Regions from separate parts of the Lysobacter sp. A378 genome, predicted to be linked through region 1. Evidence: predicted binding sites of a transcription regulator. Region 1 holds the regulator's gene; the other holds the start of a gene.
What was found. Region 1 encodes FliA, which starts transcription of late flagellar genes. Its sites were predicted from a motif close to TAAAGTTTNNCNNNCNNNGGCCGATAA; they were not measured.
Positions count from the first base shown of each region.

Region 2: ACW7G1_RS13080 (HDOD domain-containing protein) is a predicted target of FliA. The motif match lies at 7,551-7,577, and genes of this name have one in related genera.

Region 1 is NZ_JBSVRK010000004.1:155,390-164,508, forward strand. It holds gene flhB (flagellar biosynthesis protein FlhB) at 1-451, shown strand, start outside; gene flhA (flagellar biosynthesis protein FlhA) at 460-2,532, shown strand; gene flhF (flagellar biosynthesis protein FlhF) at 2,574-4,214, shown strand; gene ACW7G1_RS13575 (MinD/ParA family protein) at 4,201-5,100, shown strand; gene ACW7G1_RS13580 (RNA polymerase sigma factor FliA) at 5,097-5,849, shown strand; gene cheY (chemotaxis response regulator CheY) at 5,906-6,298, shown strand; gene ACW7G1_RS13590 (protein phosphatase CheZ) at 6,295-6,903, shown strand; gene ACW7G1_RS13595 (chemotaxis protein CheA) at 6,908-8,710, shown strand; gene ACW7G1_RS13600 (flagellar motor protein) at 8,738-9,119, shown strand, end outside.
Region 2 is NZ_JBSVRK010000004.1:55,538-64,656, reverse strand. It holds gene ACW7G1_RS13115 (XOO1806 family protein) at 1-294, opposite strand, end outside; gene hslO (Hsp33 family molecular chaperone HslO) at 437-1,360, opposite strand; gene mtgA (monofunctional biosynthetic peptidoglycan transglycosylase) at 1,481-2,251, shown strand; gene ACW7G1_RS13100 (glycosyltransferase family 2 protein) at 2,297-3,340, shown strand; gene ACW7G1_RS13095 (CBS domain-containing protein) at 3,300-3,728, shown strand; gene ACW7G1_RS13090 (AsmA family protein) at 3,769-5,772, opposite strand; gene ACW7G1_RS13085 (peptide chain release factor 3) at 5,860-7,464, opposite strand; gene ACW7G1_RS13080 (HDOD domain-containing protein) at 7,625-8,746, shown strand; gene ACW7G1_RS13075 (peptidoglycan DD-metalloendopeptidase family protein) at 8,760-9,119, opposite strand, start outside.

The DNA.
Region 1 (9,119 bases):
CGAGGGCAACCCTGAGATCAAGGCCCGGGTGCGCCAGGTCGCACGCCAACTGTCGCAACGCCAGACGATGGAGGCGGTGCCCAGCGCCGACGTGGTGGTGATGAATCCGACCCACTACGCAGTCGCGCTGAAGTACGACCCCGACAACATGCGTGCGCCCCGGGTGGTCGCCAAGGGTGTGGACGAGACCGCATTGATGATCCGCGACGTGGCCGGGAAGCACCGCATCACCGTGGTCGAGGCACCGCCGCTGGCACGCGCCTTGTATAGGCAGGCCAAGGTCGACCAGGAAATCCCCGTGAAACTCTACGCTGCAGTCGCACAGATACTGTCCTACGTGTACCAGCTCAAGCGCTGGCAGCCGGCGCACGGTCCGGCTCCGTCGTTGCAGCCGTTGGACGTAGGCGCGGACGGCGCCGTCGACCCGGCTGACGGGGGGCCGGCAGCGTGAGTGCAACCATGAGCCGGTTTTCCATAGCCGACCTCGCCCGTTCGGTGCGCGACGGAGCCGCCGCCCCGGTGGTGGTGTTGGCGATGTTGGCGATGGTGGTGGTACCGCTGGCACCGTTGGTGCTGGATGCGTTGTTCACCATCAACATCGCGCTGTCCCTGGTGGTGTTGTTGGCGGTGGTTTACGTCAAGCGGCCGCTGGAATTCTCGGTGTTCCCGTCGGTGTTGTTGATGGTCACCCTGCTGCGGCTGGCACTGAACGTCGCCTCCACCCGGGTGGTGCTGCTGCATGGTCACGAAGGTCCCGGCGCGGCCGGGCACGTGATCGAGTCGTTCGGCAATTTCGTCATTGGTGGCAGCTACGCCGTCGGCCTGATCGTTTTTTCGATCCTGACCATCGTCAACTTCATCGTGGTAACCAAAGGCTCCGGGCGCATCGCCGAAGTGTCGGCACGCTTTATCCTGGACGCGATGCCCGGCAAGCAGATGGCGATCGATGCCGATCTCAACGCCGGTTTGTTGACGCGCGAAGATGCCAAGGCACGGCGCCAGGAAGTCTCGGAGGAAGCCGACTTCTACGGCTCGATGGACGGCGCCAGCAAGTTCGTCCGCGGTGATGCGATCGCCGGCCTTCTGATCCTGGTGATCAACCTGGTCGGCGGCATCCTGATCGGCGTGATCCAGCATGACATGGCATTCTCCAGCGCGGCCCAGGTGTACGCACTGCTGACCATCGGTGACGGTTTGGTCGCCCAGTTGCCGGCGCTGCTGGTGTCCACGGCGGTCGCGATGCTGGTCACCCGGGCAACCCGCGAGCAGGACATGGGACCGGCGGTATCGGCGCAGGTATTCGGGCACAAGCGCGCACTGTTCGTCGCCGCCTTGCTGCTGGGCCTGATCGGCGTGGTCCCGGGAATGCCCAACCTGCCGTTTCTGACCCTGTCGGCCATCGTCGGCTATGCGGCCTGGAAACTGCACAGGCGCGAGACGGCCGCCGCCGCGACCGCGGATACCGATGAGGCGGCCACCGGCAGCAGCCAGAACCAGGCCATGGCCGAGCTGAGCTGGGACGAAGTGCGCCCGGTGGAGCCGCTGGGGCTGGAGGTGGGATACAAGCTGATCGCGCTGGTCGACAAGACCCGTGGCGGTGAATTGCTGGCGAGGCTGAAAGGCATCCGGCGCAAGCTGACCCAGGATCTGGGCTTCCTGATCCCGGCGGTGCACGTGCGCGACAACCTGGAGCTGTCGCCCGGCCAGTACCGGATCCTGGTGCATGGAGTGCCAATGGCGACCGGCGAGTTGTACCCGGACCGCAACCTGGCACTCGACCCGGGCCAGGTATTTGGCCCGTTGGAAGGCATCCCCGGCAAGGACCCGGCATTCGGGCTGGATGCGGTATGGATCCCGCCGGACCAGCGCGCCCATGCCGAATCGCTGGGCTACACGGTGGTGGACGCCGCCACCGTGGTCGCCACCCACCTGTCGCACGTGGTGCGCGAACGCGCCTCCGAGCTGCTGGGTCACGACGAAGTACAGCAGCTGCTGGCCAGCGTGGGCAAGGCGACCCCCAAACTCGTCGAGGACTTGACGCCCAAGTTGCTGCCGCTGTCGGTCGTGGTACGGGTACTGCAATCGCTGTTGCTGGAGAAGGTGCCGCTGCGGCAGATGCGCCAGATCGTGGAGGCACTGCTGGAGCACGGCGCGCACACCCAGGACCCGGCCGCTTTGACCGCTGCGGTCCGCAACGCACTGGGGCGCTTCATCGTCCAGGAGCTTAATGGGCTCAAGACCGAACTGCCCGTCTATACCTTGGCGCCGGCTCTGGAACAGGTATTGCAAGAGTCGGTCAACGGCACCGGCGCCGCGTTGGAACCAGGACTTGCCGAGCGGCTGCACCAGAACCTCAACGATCTGGTGACGCAGCAGGAGGGACGCGGCGAACCGGCCGTCCTGCTGGTGCCCGGCGGGATCCGCGCAACCATCGCGCGGCTGGTGCGGCACAGCGTACCGGCCCTGTCGGTACTGGCTTACACCGAAGTACCGGAAGAGAAGCGTTTGCGGTTGGTCGGCTCGATTGGTTGACAAACCAGGGCCTGGAATAACGGGAACAAGGGAACAACGTCATGAGAATCAAGCGCTTCATTGCCACCGACATGCGCAGCGCATTGCGCATGGTGCGCGAGGAACAGGGGGCGGAGTCGGTCATCCTGTCGACGCGTCCGACCGCCGACGGGATCGAGGTCGTTGCGGCGACCGATTACGACGAGGCACTGGTGCATCAGGCGCTGCGTGCCGCGACGCCGGCACTGTCGCCGACGCCGGCTGCCACCAGGCCCGACGAGCTGCCGCCGGCAACCCCCGGACACGCGGGCCGGAACCACGACGACGCGAGCGACAAGGCAGCCGTGACGCCGGCATCGGGCCCCGACTCGAAGACGTCGCCACCGCGCGACAGTTTCGCCAGCCGCGCACGCGCCGTGTTCCGCATTGGTGGTTCCCCGGAAAGCCATGACAAGGAACACGCCGAAGCGACCCTGGCCGAGCTCACCGGCTACACACCGCCAGCGGCCGCCCTCCACCCGAATGCGTCACGCCCTGCCGGTGCGCGGCCACAGGCCAACGCTGCCCCGACCGCTGCAGCCTTGAACGCAGCAACCGGATCACCGACCCACTTCGAGGCGATGATGAATGCACTCGCCGACCGGGACCTGCTGCCAGCCGATCTTCCAGACCCGGCCCCAGTCCAGGAACCCACCTCACCGGCCACGACGATATCGTCGCTCCTGCCGGCACCGGCCGCTGCGGCCGAGGCCAGCATCAAGGTCGCGCCACCGGCGGTACACGTGGTTGCCGAGCCGGACCCCGGCATCATCGCCATGCGCGAGGAACTGGGTTCGATGCGACGGATGATCGAGCGCGAGATGGGCCAGTTCACCAGCGAACGCCTGCGCGGCTCCCCGGCGCGTGCCGCCGCCTACGACATGCTGCTGGGGTATGGCTGCGACGAGTCCCTGGCACAGACCATTGCCGCCAAGATCAACCCGGCGCTGGACCCGGACAAGGTGCGCGCACCGATGCTCGCCGAGCTGGCACGGATGCTGACCATCAGCCGCAGCGAGCCCATCGACGACGGCGGCGTGATCGCACTGATCGGACCGACCGGCGCCGGCAAGACCACGACCGTGGCAAAGCTGGCGGCCCGCTTTGCCGCCCGCCACCGTGCCCGCGATGTCGCCATGGTGACCACTGACAGCGAGCGCGTGGGCGCAATCGAACAACTGCATGCACATGGACGCCGCCTCGGCATCACCGTATGCGAGTCGAACGGGCCGGAATCCCTGGCCCAGACGCTGGCCCAGCTGCAGGACTATCCATTGGTGCTGGTCGATACCGCCGGTTATGGGGCCCGTGACCGCGCGCTGCTCAGCCAGATCACCTGGCTGCGTGCCACCCGCCAGTTGCGCAGCTTGCTGGTACTGCCCGCCAGCGCACACCCCCATGACATGAGTGAGCTGGTCCGCCGCTACCGGATGGCCAGTCCCGAAGGCGTGGTGCTGACCAAGACCGATGAGACCGGACGCCTTGGCGCGGCCTTGTCGGTCGCCATCCGCAACGGCCTGAGCCTGACCTACACCGCCCATGGCCAAAGCGTTCCAGAGGATCTGGAGGCCGCCGATGCGTCCAACCTGGTCCTGCAACTGGAGAAACTGCGCCGTGCGGCCGATAACCCCTTTGTCACCGAGGATCACCATGCCATCGCCTGACCTCCAACCCGTTCCCGCGATGATGGCGCAGCCTGCTGGCGCCACGCCGACAACGTCTGCGCGCGCGGCCCCGGTCCGGGTCATTGCCGTGGCCAGCGGCAAGGGCGGCGTGGGCAAGACCAGCGTATCGGTCAACCTGGCAATGTCGCTGCAGAACTCCGGCCAGCGCACCTTGTTGCTGGATACCGACCTGGGCCTGGCCAATGTCGACGTCATGCTCGGCTTGTCACCGCGGTTCACCCTGGCCGATGTATTCGCCGAGCGCTGCGAACTGCGCGACACCCTGCTGGAAGGCCCGGGTGGACTTTGGGTCGTGCCCGCTGCCTCGGGCAAGCGCCACATGGTTGAGCTGCTGCCACAACAGCATGTTGGCCTGGTGCATGCCTTCAGCCAGCTGGACCTGCCAATCGACGCCATGGTGATCGACAACGCCGCCGGCATTGCCGACAGCGTGCTGACCTTCTGCCAGGCCGCGCAGGACGTGATCGTCGTGGTGTGCGACGAGCCGGCTTCGGTCACCGATGCCTATGCGCTTATCAAGGTGCTCAATCGCGACCGCGGGGTCAGTCGCATCCAGGTGCTAGCCAACCAGGTCAACAACCCCGGCGAGGGCCGCCAGCTGTTTGGCAAGCTGGAGCGGGTCGCATCGAAATTTCTCGACGTGACCCTGAACTACCTGGGCGCGATTCCCCGCGACGAATGGTTGCGCCGCGCCATTCAGCGCCAGGAGGCGGTAACCCAGGCGTTCCCGTCCAGTCCCTCGGCGATGGCGTTCCGTGACATCACCCGCCGCGCCGGCCAATGGCAGTCCCCGCCAGGCCCCCGCGGGCATGTCGAGTTCTACATGGAACGGTTGATCACGCCCGCCCGGGGAGCCATCGCATGAGTCATGCCGCCGCTGCCTATCGCGCCAGCTTGCCGCGCCAGGATGCATCCGAAGTGGTCGAGCGCCACGGCGAGCTGGTCCGTCGCATTGCCCACCACCTCGCGGCACGATTGCCATCGAGCGTCGAGGTCGATGACCTGATCCAGGCCGGGATGCTCGGCTTGCTGGACGCTGCACGAAACTTCCAGGACGACCAGGGCGCGGCATTCGAGACCTATGCGTCGATCCGCATCCGCGGCTCGATGATCGACGAGATCCGGCGTGGCGACTGGGTGCCGCGCTCGGTACATCGCCGCTATCGCGACGTGATCGCCGCGACCCGCCGGATTGAGCAGGCCACCGGCCGCGCCGCCACCGCGCAGGAGGTTGCTGGTGAGTTGGAGATCGGCCTGGATGAGTACTACCGCATGCTGGAGGAATCCTCGCGCGGCCAGTTGATCAGTCTTGATGCGCACACCGACGAGCACGACGGCGAACCGCGCGTGGCCGCCGCTGGCGATGCCAACCCCGCACGCGCGTTCGATTATGGCGAGTTCCGGGACTCACTCGGCGAAGCCATCGGCGAGCTGCCCGAGCGCGAACAGCTGGTGCTGTCGTTGTACTACGAGCAAGAGCTGAACATGCGCGAGATCGGCGGCGTGCTGTCGATCAGCGAGTCACGCGTGTGCCAGATCCACGGCCAGTCGATGCTGCGGCTGCGCGCGCGACTGGGCGAGTGGCGCGACACCGCCATGGACCCGAGTGACTGAACCATCGCCGCAATCGAATCATCATTTTCAACCGCTTCCCGAGTGCCTCCAGACCCATGGACAAGAATATCCGCATCCTCATCGTCGACGACTTCTCCACGATGCGCCGCATCGTCAAGAACCTGCTCAACGACCTTGGCTTCACCAACACGGCCGAAGCCGACGACGGCACCACCGCCCTGGTAGAGCTGAACAAGGCGAGCTTCGACCTGGTGATCACCGACTGGAACATGCCCGGCATGCCCGGCATCGACCTGCTGAAGGCGATCCGCAAGGATCCCGCATTGGCCAAGGTGCCGGTGCTGATGGTCACCGCCGAGGCCAAGCGCGAGCAGATCATCGAAGCCGCGCAAGCCGGCGTGAACGGCTACGTCATCAAGCCGTTTACCGCCGCGACGTTGGGCGACAAGCTGGGCAAGGTATTCGAGCGCCTCGGGGCGGGCGCGTGAACAGCGACGACCGACAGGTCATCACCCAACGCCTGCACGCCGCGCTGTGGGCATTGGAAAACGACGACCATGACGGCTGGCGAGAGAACGTCGATGCGTTGATCCAATGGCGTACCCAACCATTCGTGCAGGGGCTGTCCCGACTCGCACGCGAACTGGAGCAGGCGTTCGGCGAGGATGGCAACGCGCAACCCAATGCAACCTCGCTGCCCGACGCCTGCGCGCGGCTGGAGCACGTGGTCACCCTCACCGAACGCGCCAGCATGCGCTCGCTGGACCTGGTCGATGAATGCAGCGCGCTGCTGCGCCAGCTGCCCACGCCGCTGGACGATACGCAACGCGATGCCATGCTCGGCATCCGCTCGCGACTGTCGGAGCTGACCGCCGCCCAGGGCTACCAGGACCTTACCGGGCAGATCATCCTGCGCGTGGTCTCGCTGGTACGCGCCGTGCACGTCGGGCTGGGTGAGGTGGTCGGCCAGGAGGAGTCCGGCATTGCGCCGCAAGCTTCCAACCGTGGCCACGGCCCCGCGATCGCCGGCCTGGATCCGGAGCCTGTCAGCCAGGACGACGCCAACACACTGCTGTCGTCGCTGGGGCTATAGCGGCATGGACACCGCGTCCGACATCTGCGCCGACTTTCTGGTCGAGGCGCGCGAGATCCTCGATCAACTTGGCGAGCAGATGGTCGCACTGGAGCACGCGCCCGCCGATCGTGAATGCCTGAACTCGGTGTTCCGCGGTTTCCACACCATCAAGGGTGGCGCCGGGTTCCTGGATTTCCCGGCCATGGTGACGATCTGCCACGCGGTGGAGGATCGACTGAACCTGGCACGTACCGGCGATGCGGTGCTGGATGCCGCTGCCTTCGACGGCTCCCAGCAGGCCCTGGACCTGCTGGTCGACATGCTCGATTGCGTCTCCGCCGGCGAGCCGATGACGCCCGCACCCCAAGCATTGATCGACAGCCTGCGGGTCGATGCGGCCATAACCGGAATTCCGGCAAACCACGACATCAAATCGCCAGCCGCCCCCGGCGGCGACGACCTGGATGAGCTCGACTTCGAGGCATTGCTCGACAGCCTGCACGGCAGCGGCGGCACACCCGGCGTGGTGTCGCCTGCAGCGACGCCGGAGCCGCCTGCGGCCATCCCTGCAGCCGTGCCCGCGCCACCACCGGCTCAACCGGCGGCGCCCAGCCCACCAAAGCCGCGCAAGCCTGCCGCCCCGGCGCACCAGGACGAGCCGACGGTGCGTGTCGACGTGCGCCGCCTCGACACCATGGTCAACCTGGTCGGGGAGCTGGTACTGGCGCGCAACCGCCTGAAGACCTTGCGTCCGCGACTGCATGACGAGGAACTCGATCGCGCGGTCGGCGCGCTGGACGGCGCGACCTCGCGCCTGCAGTCAGCGGTGATGATGGCGCGAATGCAGCCGGTCGGCCGCGTGTTCGCCCGCTTTCCCAAGCTCGCCCGCGATGTCGCGCGGCAACTGCAGAAGAATGTCGAGTTGGAAGTCGTTGGCGCGGAGACCGAGCTGGACCGCAATCTGGTCGAGGCGCTGGCCGACCCGCTGGTGCACCTGGTGCGCAATGCGATCGACCATGGCATCGAGTCACCCGAGGCGCGGCGCAACTCAGGCAAGCCCGAGCAAGGCCACGTGCGCTTGTCCGCACAGCAGGAAGGCGACCACGTGGTCATCGAGGTCCGCGATGACGGCGCCGGAATCGACCCGGACCGGATCCGCGACATTGCCGTGCGCAAAAGCCTGGTCGATGCCGACGCCGCAACCAGACTGTCGCCGGACGAGTGCCTGCAACTGCTTTTCCTGCCGGGCTTCTCCACCCGCGCCGAGGTCAGTGACCTGTCCGGGCGCGGGGTAGGCATGGACGTGGTGCAATCACGCATCCACGAGTTGTCCGGCCGGGTCCAGATCCAGTCGGAACCTGGGCACGGCTCGCGCTTCGTAATCCAGGTACCGCTGACCCTGGCGATTCTTCCGACCTTGCTGGTGGAGGTCGACAACGACGTCTATGCCTTGCCCCTGGTCCGGGTAATGGAGGTGCTTGCGCAACTGCCCGGAGCGCCCATGTCGATCGATGGCCAGGAGGTACTCGACCTGCGCGAACAACCGGTGCCGCTGTTGAGCCTGCGCGGCTGGCTGGGTGTCGAACCCGAGGCGACTGCGGGCAGCACCGTGGTCGTGTTGCAAGCCGGCGAGCAGCGATTCTGCCTGTCGGTAGACCGCGTGCGCGGTCGCGAGGAAGTGGTGATCAAGGCCTTGCCACGCACCTTGCGCGGGTTATCGGGCTATGCCGGCGCCAGTCTGATTGGCGACGGCCGGATGGCATTGATCCTGGACGTGGACGCGCTGTATCGAACCGGCGTGCGTGGCACGTCGCGACTCAAGTAATCCCCACCAGCACCGTTAACGGACAGTATGGACAGACTCAGCGTCATCGGCACCGTACTTGCGTTGTTCGCCCTCGTCGGCGGCAGCCTGCTCAAGGGCGCGGGCCTGTCGGGACTGTGGTCGCCGGCAGCATTCGTGGTGGTAATCATCGGCACCCTGGCCGCTATCCTGGTGCAGACACCGATGGACACCTTCATGCGCGCGATGAAGATCGTGCGCTGGGTGTTCCTGCCACCCGCGCATGACCGCCGCGCCATGATCATCCGGATCGTCGAATGGAGCACGGTCGCGCGCCGCCAGGGGCTGCTCGGGCTTGAACCCGAGATCGCAGCGCAAGAGGACCTGTTCGTCCGCAAGGGCCTGCAAATGGTCGTTGACGGACTGGAGCCCGAGACGATTCGGCAGATGC
Region 2 (9,119 bases), 100 kb from region 1:
CGCGGCCAGCAGACAATGATTGGCGAGGTTGCCGATGGTGCCGGCCAGGCCGGAACTGCGGTCGCAGACCAACCCCAGGGTGTTGCCGGCCTTCAAGCCGAACGCCGAGTCCAGCGTGGTAGTGCCCACGCGCCAGCGCGCATCCGCAGACGAGTTGCCGGTGGGCTCCAGCAACAACAGTGCTTCGAGCTTTCCGCTGGTGTGGTTCCAGACCGGCAGGACCGTCGCGTCACGCGGCGAGTCGACCTTTGCCGATTGCGCGTGCACGCCCGTCGCCACGCCTAGGGCGAGCAGCAGGGCGAGCGGCAATCGGAGAAGTCGTTTGTCCATGGGCTCACTTTACGACCGGTTGAAGCCGGGGTAGTTCCCCGTCCCCGGAGTCTCGATACTAGGATGTTTATGTTTCTTTAACAATCATCAGGATGTGAAGGCGGTCTCACTGCAGCCGCTCCGGTGGGCTCATTTCGGCCCTTGCGATGGCCAGCAACTCGCGGATCCGCGTTTCGCTGAAGCTATAGCGTTGGCCACAGAACTCACAACGGATCTGCGCGTTGCCATCCGATGCCGCTGCGGCCGCGAGCGCTTCCTGCTCTCCCAGTGACACCAGCATCGCCTCGACCCTCTCGGTTGAGCAAGAGCAGGCGAAAGACAATGGCTTGTCCCCCAGCAGTTGTACGCCGTCTTCATGAAACAACCGTGTCAGCAGGTCCTGGGCGGGGAGGTCGAGCAGCTCATCGACGGAGAGCGTGTCAAACAACGCGGTGGTGCGGGTCCAGCCGTCCTGGTCGCCGTCGTCACCGGGCAGCTTTTGCAGCATCAAGCCGGCAGCGCGTTCGCCATCGCTTGCGAGCAACAGCCGGGTTGGCAACTGCTCGGACTGGCGGAAGTAATCTTCGAAAGCATCGGCCAGCGAATCGGCCTGCAGCGCCACCAGGCCTTGATAACGCATCGGCTCGCGCCCGGTGCTGGACGGATTCTCGATGGTGATTGCCAGCACGGCGCCATCGCCCAACTCACGCAGGTTGCGCGATACCGTGTTGCCCGCCGGATCATGGCCGGGATCAGCCAGTTGGACGACGCCGCGCAGGGTTCCGGCGGAGGTGCATTCGACAAACAAGGTCCACAACGCGCTGCTGCTGCTCAGCTGCACCGACAGGCGCCCCTCCACCTTGGCGTGGCCGGTGAACAGTGCCGCCGCGGCGGTGGCCTCGCCCAGCATTTCGATTGCAGCCGGGGCTTGGGCGTTGGCGTCGCTCATCCGGTCGCGGATGTGTTGCCAGGTGTCCTGGAGGTGCACGCGCACACCGCGGACGCCGGCCTGGTTGATCAGGAACCGGGTCAGCCGGTCGCTGTCGGCAATGTGCTTGGGGCTGGTGTGGGTCTGGGTCATGGCGGTTTGTGTGACGGGGCGGGGATGCAAGGATAATGCGCGGCAACCCGGTTCATTTGAGCGCGGGAGGTTGAACCTCGGAGGTGGGGCTTGTCAGGCAAGACGCAAGGTGTAAGCGGGAACCGCCGCAACCGCGTCCCACGCGGCCGACGCTGGGTCCGGTGGCTGTTGGCGTTGCCACTGCTGTGGTTGCTGGTCACGACAGTACAAGTGGCGGTGTTGCGCTTCGTCGATCCGCCGTTCACCGCATTCATGGCCGCGCGCCAGTTGGACGCCTGGAGCGAGGGCGACCGCGACTTCCGGATCGCCTACGACTGGCGTGATCGCAGCCAGGTGTCTTCGCATCTGGCGGTGGCGGTGATCGCATCCGAAGACCAGCGATTCGCAGACCATCACGGCTTCGACCTGAAGGCGATCCGGAAAGCCCGCGCGCGCCATGAGCGTGGCGGCAAATTGCGCGGTGCCAGCACCATCAGCCAGCAGACGGCCAAGAACCTGTTCCTGTGGAGCGGTCGCAGCTGGGTGCGCAAGGGCATGGAAGCCTGGTACACCGCGTTGGTGGAATTGATGTGGCCCAAGTCGCGCATCATCGAGGTCTACGTCAACGTCGCCGAGTTCGGGGACGGCGTATACGGCGCGCAGGCGGCGGCGCGGCGCTACTTTGGAAAGGACGCCGCGCAGCTGACCCAGGCCGAGGCGGCGCGTCTGGCGGCGGTGTTGCCAAGTCCGAAGCGCTACAGCGCCACCAGCCCGGGACCGTATGTGCAACGGCGCACCCGGCAGATCCAGCAACAGATGCGGCAGATTGGCGGCGTCGCCTACCTGGAGCGCCTGGATCGACGCGAGCCCGACCAGAAGTAGCGGGCCCGGCGGCGTGGACCGCGCCCGGTCGGATACCATGCCGCAATGAGTAGCCAACCCTCACCCGATGATTGCCTGACCGTTGTCGTTGCGGCCTTCAATGAGGCGGAAAGCCTGTCGCTGCTGCAGCCGCGCATCGCCGCGGCACTGCAGGTGGTGGCCGACGAGTACGGCATCGAAGGCACGGTGCTGTACGTCGACGATGGCAGCGTGGACGCGAGCTGGAGCGTGATGCAGCAGTTGGCGGCGGCGGATCCCCGCATCTCGCTATTGCGCCTGTCGCGCAACTTCGGCAAGGAGCTGGCTTTGACGGCAGGCCTGGACCGGGTCGAGCGCGGGGCGGCGATGATCCTGGATGCCGATGGCCAGGACCCTCCGGAGTTGATTCCGCGCTTCGTCGGCCTGTGGCGCGAAGGCCATGATGATGTCTTTGGCACCCGGCTGGTTCGCGAGGGCGAGGGCTGGCTCAAGCGCGCGACGGCGCACGTGTTTTACCGGTTGATCGGGCGGCTGTCGAAGACTCCGATCCCGGCCGACACCGGTGACTTCCGCCTGTTGTCGCCACGGGCATTGGACGCGCTGCGACAGCTTCGTGAGCGCCATCGCTTCATGAAGGGCTTGTTCGGCTGGGTCGGCTTCAATCGTGTTTCGCTGCCCTACCATCGCGAGGCGCGGCTGGCCGGTGCGAGCAAGTTCAACCTGTGGCGGTTGTGGAACCTCGCCCTGGAAGGCATCACCAGTTTTTCCACCGCGCCGCTGCGGCTGGCGACTTACCTGGGGCTGCTGACGGCGCTGGTGGCGTTTGCCTATGGCGCGTGGGTGATCGGCAAGGCGCTGTTCTGGGGAGATCCGGTGCAGGGTTGGCCGACGATGATGGCGGTGATCCTGTTCCTGGGTGGGGTGCAGTTGATCGCGCTGGGACTGATCGGTGAGTACCTGGGCCGGCTGTACGAGGAATCGAAGCAGCGCCCGCTGTACCTGGTGGACGCCTGGCAGCCGGCGTCCGGGGTATGCTCGGAGCAGGTTCATCCCGTAGGAGGACAAGGCCATGCGCAACGTACGGCACCTGCTCGAAGCGAAAGCCTCTGAGGTTTATGTGATCGGCCCGGATGCGCCGATGATCGACGCGATCCGGCTGATGGCCGAGAAGCACATCGGTGCGTTGCTGGTGATCCACGATGGCCGGCTGGCCGGGATCGTGTCGGAGCGGGACTACGCGCGCAAGATCGTGTTGCAGGGGCGCTCGTCGGCCACCACGCCGGTGCGCGAGGTGATGACCGTCGATGTACTCACCGTGGGCCTTGATGACACCGCTGAACATTGCATGGCGCTGGTCACCAACCAGCGCATACGCCACTTGCCGGTGGTGGTCGAGGGCGAGGTGCTGGGGCTGGTATCGATCGGCGACCTGGTGAAGGCGGTGATCGAGGACCAGCAGGTCGAGCTGGACCAGTTGCAGCGATACATCGCCAGCTGAAGCACGGCCGCGGTGCGACCCGGCACGGGGCACGGCACCGCTACTTGGCGTACTTGCCGCCGCAGCCCGAATCCTCGCCCGGACCCAGTTCCAGCGTCGCCAGCAACGCGGCCGGTGGAGCGATGCTGCCCAGGGTCAGCGCGATCGCGGCGCGTAGGCCGATCGCGCCCATGTCCGGGCGGAAGTCCGGGTCCCTGAATGTCCCATCGAGCAGCAACGGCGCGCGGAAGGCGAACAGGCTGCGATCCTTCGGGCGCGGCTTGATGACAAGGTCCAGCTGCTCGGTGGCGAGGTTGATCGTGCCTTCGCCGACCAGGATCGTGTCGGTGGTATCGACCGCGAGCGCGCGCGCCGTCATCACGCCGTCGTCGACCTTGAAGTCGCCAAACGCGCAGCGGATCGGGATCAGCTGGTCTCCGGTCAACTTGAACTTGATGATCTCCGCGATATCGATGCCGGCCATCTCCATCAGCAGGTTGCTGATCTTGCCTTGGCCGATGCCGAGCGCGACATCGCCGTCGCTGCTGCCCAGCATCGCGGCGATCGAATTGCCGCTGCCGTCCAGGGTGGCATGGCCGCTGAGCTTGCCGATGGCGTTCTGGACCAGTTCCACCGTGGGCAGCAGTTCGCTGAGGGTCAGGCCGCTGGCGGCCACGTCGGCCTTGGTGTGGATGGTCGCCTCGCGCGCGTTCATGCGCACCGTCGAACGGATCTGGCCATCGGCGACGCCGAAGTTCAATGGGTCCAGCAGCAGCAGGCCGGCGTCGAGTTTCAGGTGCGCGTCCATGTCGTCCAGCGGCAGCGACGGCGAGTTGATGCGCGTGGCTTTCAGGCGCACGTCGGCGTCCATCGCGCGCAGTTTTTCGAGTTGGTAGGGCGCGTCGGGCAGCACGCGCGCGCTGGTTTTTTGCTGCGCCGCCTGGGCGGCGAGTTCGGGGTTGGTGGTCTCGCCATTGCCGGTCTGCGGCGCGCCGCCGATGAAGCCGGCGAGGTCGTCGAAATCCAGTCGCTTCGAGTGCAGGTTCGCGCGCAGGAAAGGCCGCTCGCCACCGGTGGTGAAGGCGGCATCGCCGCCCAGGTCGCTGTCGCCGACGGTGCCGGCGAACTTGTCGTAATGCCAGATGGTAGTTGCACCCTTGATGTCGCGGGTCAGGCGCCCGTCGAGTGTGTAGGGCGGGGTTGGTGGCAGCGCGACGCCGATCAGCGGATACAGGTCTTCCAGGTTTTTCCCGGCAAGCGTCAGTTGCAGGTCGAAATCGCGCAGGCGCAACGGGTCGCGCAGGGTGCCGCGGGCATGGGCCTTGGTGGCGCCGGCCTGTGCGTGGACGTCGATGCGGTACGGGGCTTCGGTGTCGCGCAACTCCAGCGGCGATTCGGCGCTGCCTTGCAGGGTGAACTTGCTGTCGTTCCAGTGCCCGCCGCCGTCGACCTTGATCGGCGGGGCGTTGCGCGGGTCGCGCGCCGGCGTGCTGGTCACATCGACCGTGATGTCGGTCTTGGCCGCGGCATCCAGGAACGTAAGCTTGCCGTCGTCGATCCACACGCGCCGGAACTGCAGGTCGGTATCGCCGCCGGTGCTGCCGAACTGCCAGTTACCGCCGCCTTTCGGGTTCGCTTCCAGGTTCAACCTGGGGGCGGCCAGGCGCAGTTCGGGAATGCGGACCTCGCCGCGCAACAGCCGGCGCAGGTCGATGCTGATATCGACCCGGTCGGCGGTCGCCATGGTCGGCTGCCGTGACCAGTCGACGTTGCCGAAGCTCAGCTGGTCAGCGTGGACCGTCGGCACCCAGCCCAGGTCGACATCCAGGTCGCCGCCGATCTTGAACTCGCGCCCGGTACGCGCTTCGACCTGACGTTCGACCGGCCCCTTGAACCAGTTCCAGTCCCACAGCAGGACCAGCACGACCAGTGCCACTACCAGCACGCCCAATGCCGTCAGCCAAGGGTGGCGGCGCGGCGGTTGCCACCAGCGCCCAGCGTTGCCGGCGCCGGAGGTCTGGCCGCCGGGTTGCTGTGGCGCGTCCGCGGCTGCGGGGGCTGGCATCGGTCGGAACCCTCAGGAGGACATTGCTGTCCACCTTCGATACTGGCCGGTAAAGCGGGAGTGAATACGTTGTGGCGCGTTCAGTGGCTAGCTCACGCTCACCGCATGCGCCTGCTCGCGGGTGGCAAGGAATTCGACATCCGGCGCGCGCTCCTGTGCCAACTGCAGGTTGACCCGGGTCGGGGCGAGGTAGACCAGCTGGTCGGCCGCATCCAGGGCCAGGTGGCTGGCATTCTTGTCGCGGAACTGCTCCAGCTTCTTCTCGTTGTCGCAACGGATCCAGCGGGTGGTGGAGACGGCAACCGACTCGAAGATCGCATCCACGCCGTACTCGGCCTTCAGCCGGTAGGCGACCACCTCGAACTGCAATACGCCGACCGCGCCGAGGATCAGGTCGTTGCTCATCAGCGGCCGGAAAAACTGGGTCGCGCCCTCTTCGCTGAGTTGGGCCAGGCCCTTCTGCAATTGCTTTAGCTTGAGCGGATCGCGCAGGCGCGCACGCCGGAACAGTTCCGGTGCAAAGTTGGGGATGCCGGTGAAGGTGATCGGCTCGCCTTCGCTGAAACTGTCGCCGATCGACACGGTGCCGTGGTTGTGGATGCCCAGCACATCGCCGGAGTAAGCGGTCTCGGCGATCTCGCGGTCGCTGGCCATGAAGGTCAGCGCGTTGGCGAGCTTGAGTTCCTTGCCGGTGCGCACGTGGAAGGCCTTCATGCCGGCGGTGAACTTGCCCGAGCAGATCCGCATGAAGGCGACCCGGTCGCGATGCTGCGGGTCCATGTTGGCCTGGATCTTGAACACGAAGCCGGTCAGCTTGTCTTCGGTCGGATCCACGTCACGGGTAGTGGTCGCGCGCGGCTGCGGGCTGGGAGCATGCTTGACGAAGAAGTCCAGCAGCAGCTGCACGCCGAAATTGTTGACCGCCGAGCCAAAGAACACCGGGGTCTGTTCGCCGGCGAGGTATTTGTCCAACTCGAACGGATGGCTGGCGCCCTGGACCAGCTCCAGCTCCCCGCGTGCCTCGGCCAGGGCCGCCGCGCCGATCCGCGCTTCCAGCCCGGGGTCCTCGATGGAGGAAAAGATGGTCGAATCCTGGCGGGTGAAGTTGCGCCCCTGCTCGTACAGGTGGACCTCACCGGTCACCAGGTGGACCACGCCCTTGAGCCGTTTGCCCATGCCGATCGGCCAGGTGACCGGCGCGCACTGGATGCCCAGCACGCTCTCGACCTCGTCGAGCAGGTCGATCGGGTCGCGGCCCTCGCGGTCGAGCTTGTTGATGAAGGTCATGATCGGCGTGTCGCGCAGCCGGCAGACCTCCATCAGCTTGATCGTGCGCTCCTCCACGCCCTTGGCCACGTCGATCACCATCAGCGCCGAGTCGACCGCGGTCAGCACCCGGTAGGTGTCCTCGCCGAAGTCCGCATGGCCCGGGGTGTCGAGCAGGTTGACGATGTGCCCGTTGTAGGGGAACTGCATCACCGAGGAAGTCACCGAGATGCCGCGCTCCTGCTCCAGCTTCATCCAGTCGGAGGTGGCATGGCGGGCGGCTTTGCGGCCCTTGACCGAGCCGGCCATCTGGATCGCGCCGCCGAACAGCAACAGCTTCTCGGTCAGCGTGGTCTTGCCGGCATCGGGGTGGGAAATGATGGCGAAGGTGCGGCGGCGCAGCGCCTGCTGGGAAACATCGGACATGGGGACGGCGCGCACGGGCACGCCAGCAGAGCGGGGAAGGACGCAATTATAGGGGGTGGCGAATGTGACCGGGGTCCGGACGGCCCTAAAGTCCGGCTGACGCCGGCCGCTACCGCGGTTGGGCGGACGATTCGTTCGCCACGTCCATGGAGAATTATCAGTGTTCATAGTTATTGCCGGTGAGGATGCAGGACAGGCCGATGAGCTGAAGTTGGTGCTTGCCGATTTCGGACTGGATTGGCAGGTTGAGTGCGTCGCTGACGCTGCCGCCGTCATTACCCTGGGCCGGCAGGTCGACGTACTGGTCACGGACCTGGGCTTGCATGGCTCCCACGTGCTGACCGAGCTGCGGGCCAAGCACCCCGATGCGGTGCGGATCCTGCTGCTGGAGCGCGGGCAGGGTGGCGAGGCCATGCACGCCCTGGCTGGCGCGCACCGCGTACTGCACAAACCACTGGACGGCGGGGAGTTGATCGATGCGGTCGAGGGGTTCATCGATCTGCGGGAGTTGCTGGACAACGAAGAGCTCAAACGAAGTGTCGGGCAGGTCGAGTCGTTGCCGCCGGCGCCGCGGATGTATATCGAACTGGTGCAGCTGATGGGCGATCCGGATGTGAGCATGGCCGAGATCGCCTATGTGCTTTCACAGGATCCGGCGCTGGCGGCCAAGGTGCTGCGACTGTGCAACTCCGCATTTTTCTCCGCCGGACGGGAGATTACCGATATCCGTTCGGCGGTGACCCGCCTGGGAATGGGCATGCTGGGACAACTGGTCCTGGTCAGTGAGGCCTTTGGCGGATCCGGCGAGGAGACCACAAATGTTGACCGGGAGGCGATGCAATGGCGCGCACTGGCGACGTCGCGCCTGGCCCGGAAACTGCTGGCCGGCCCCAGTGCCGAGTTGGCGGCCACCGCCGGGCTGCTTGCCGAGGTGGGCCTGCTGTTACCCGGCATTGGTGGCGAGACCGACCCGGAACTTGCATCCGAGCCTGACGGCGATGCGGACATCAGTGCGGCCAGTCCGGGTTACGCCGAGGCTGGCGCGTACCTGCTTGGCCTGTGGGGGCTGCCGATGCCCATCGTGGAGGCCGTGGCCCATCAATCCCGGCCACGCCGCATGCGTTCCACCGGCTTCTGGGTCACCGGCGCGGTGCATGTCGCCGCCGCGCTGGTGCGCGACACGCCGGTGGACGAAGGCTACCTGCACGCGGTCGGCATGCTCGACAAACTTCCCAGGTGGCGGGCGATGTCCGAAGAGTTGGGCCAGGCGGAAGCGGCCTGATCCGGCATCGCGGTCACCCTCCGGCGACGTCGCTGCTCAACGCAGCGGCGGGACGCGATGGTTCAATCTCGACGCCCTGCATGCGAAATGGCAGTGAGACCAGCCGCATGCCACGGTTCACCTGCACGACGAAGTGCAGGTGTGGACCGGTGGTGAAGCCGGTGTTTCCCGACAGGCCGATTTGCTGGCCGGCGGTGACGCGTTGGCCGGCTTGGACCAGCACCCCATCGACCTGCAGGTGGGCGTACAGGCTCATCGCGCCGTCGTCGTGCAGCAGCCGGATGAAATTGGCGCGGCCGGCGTAGGCATCCCGGTCCAGGCTGGTGCGTTCGAAGCCCTCTTCCAGTTGCATCACCACGCCGCCACGTGCTGC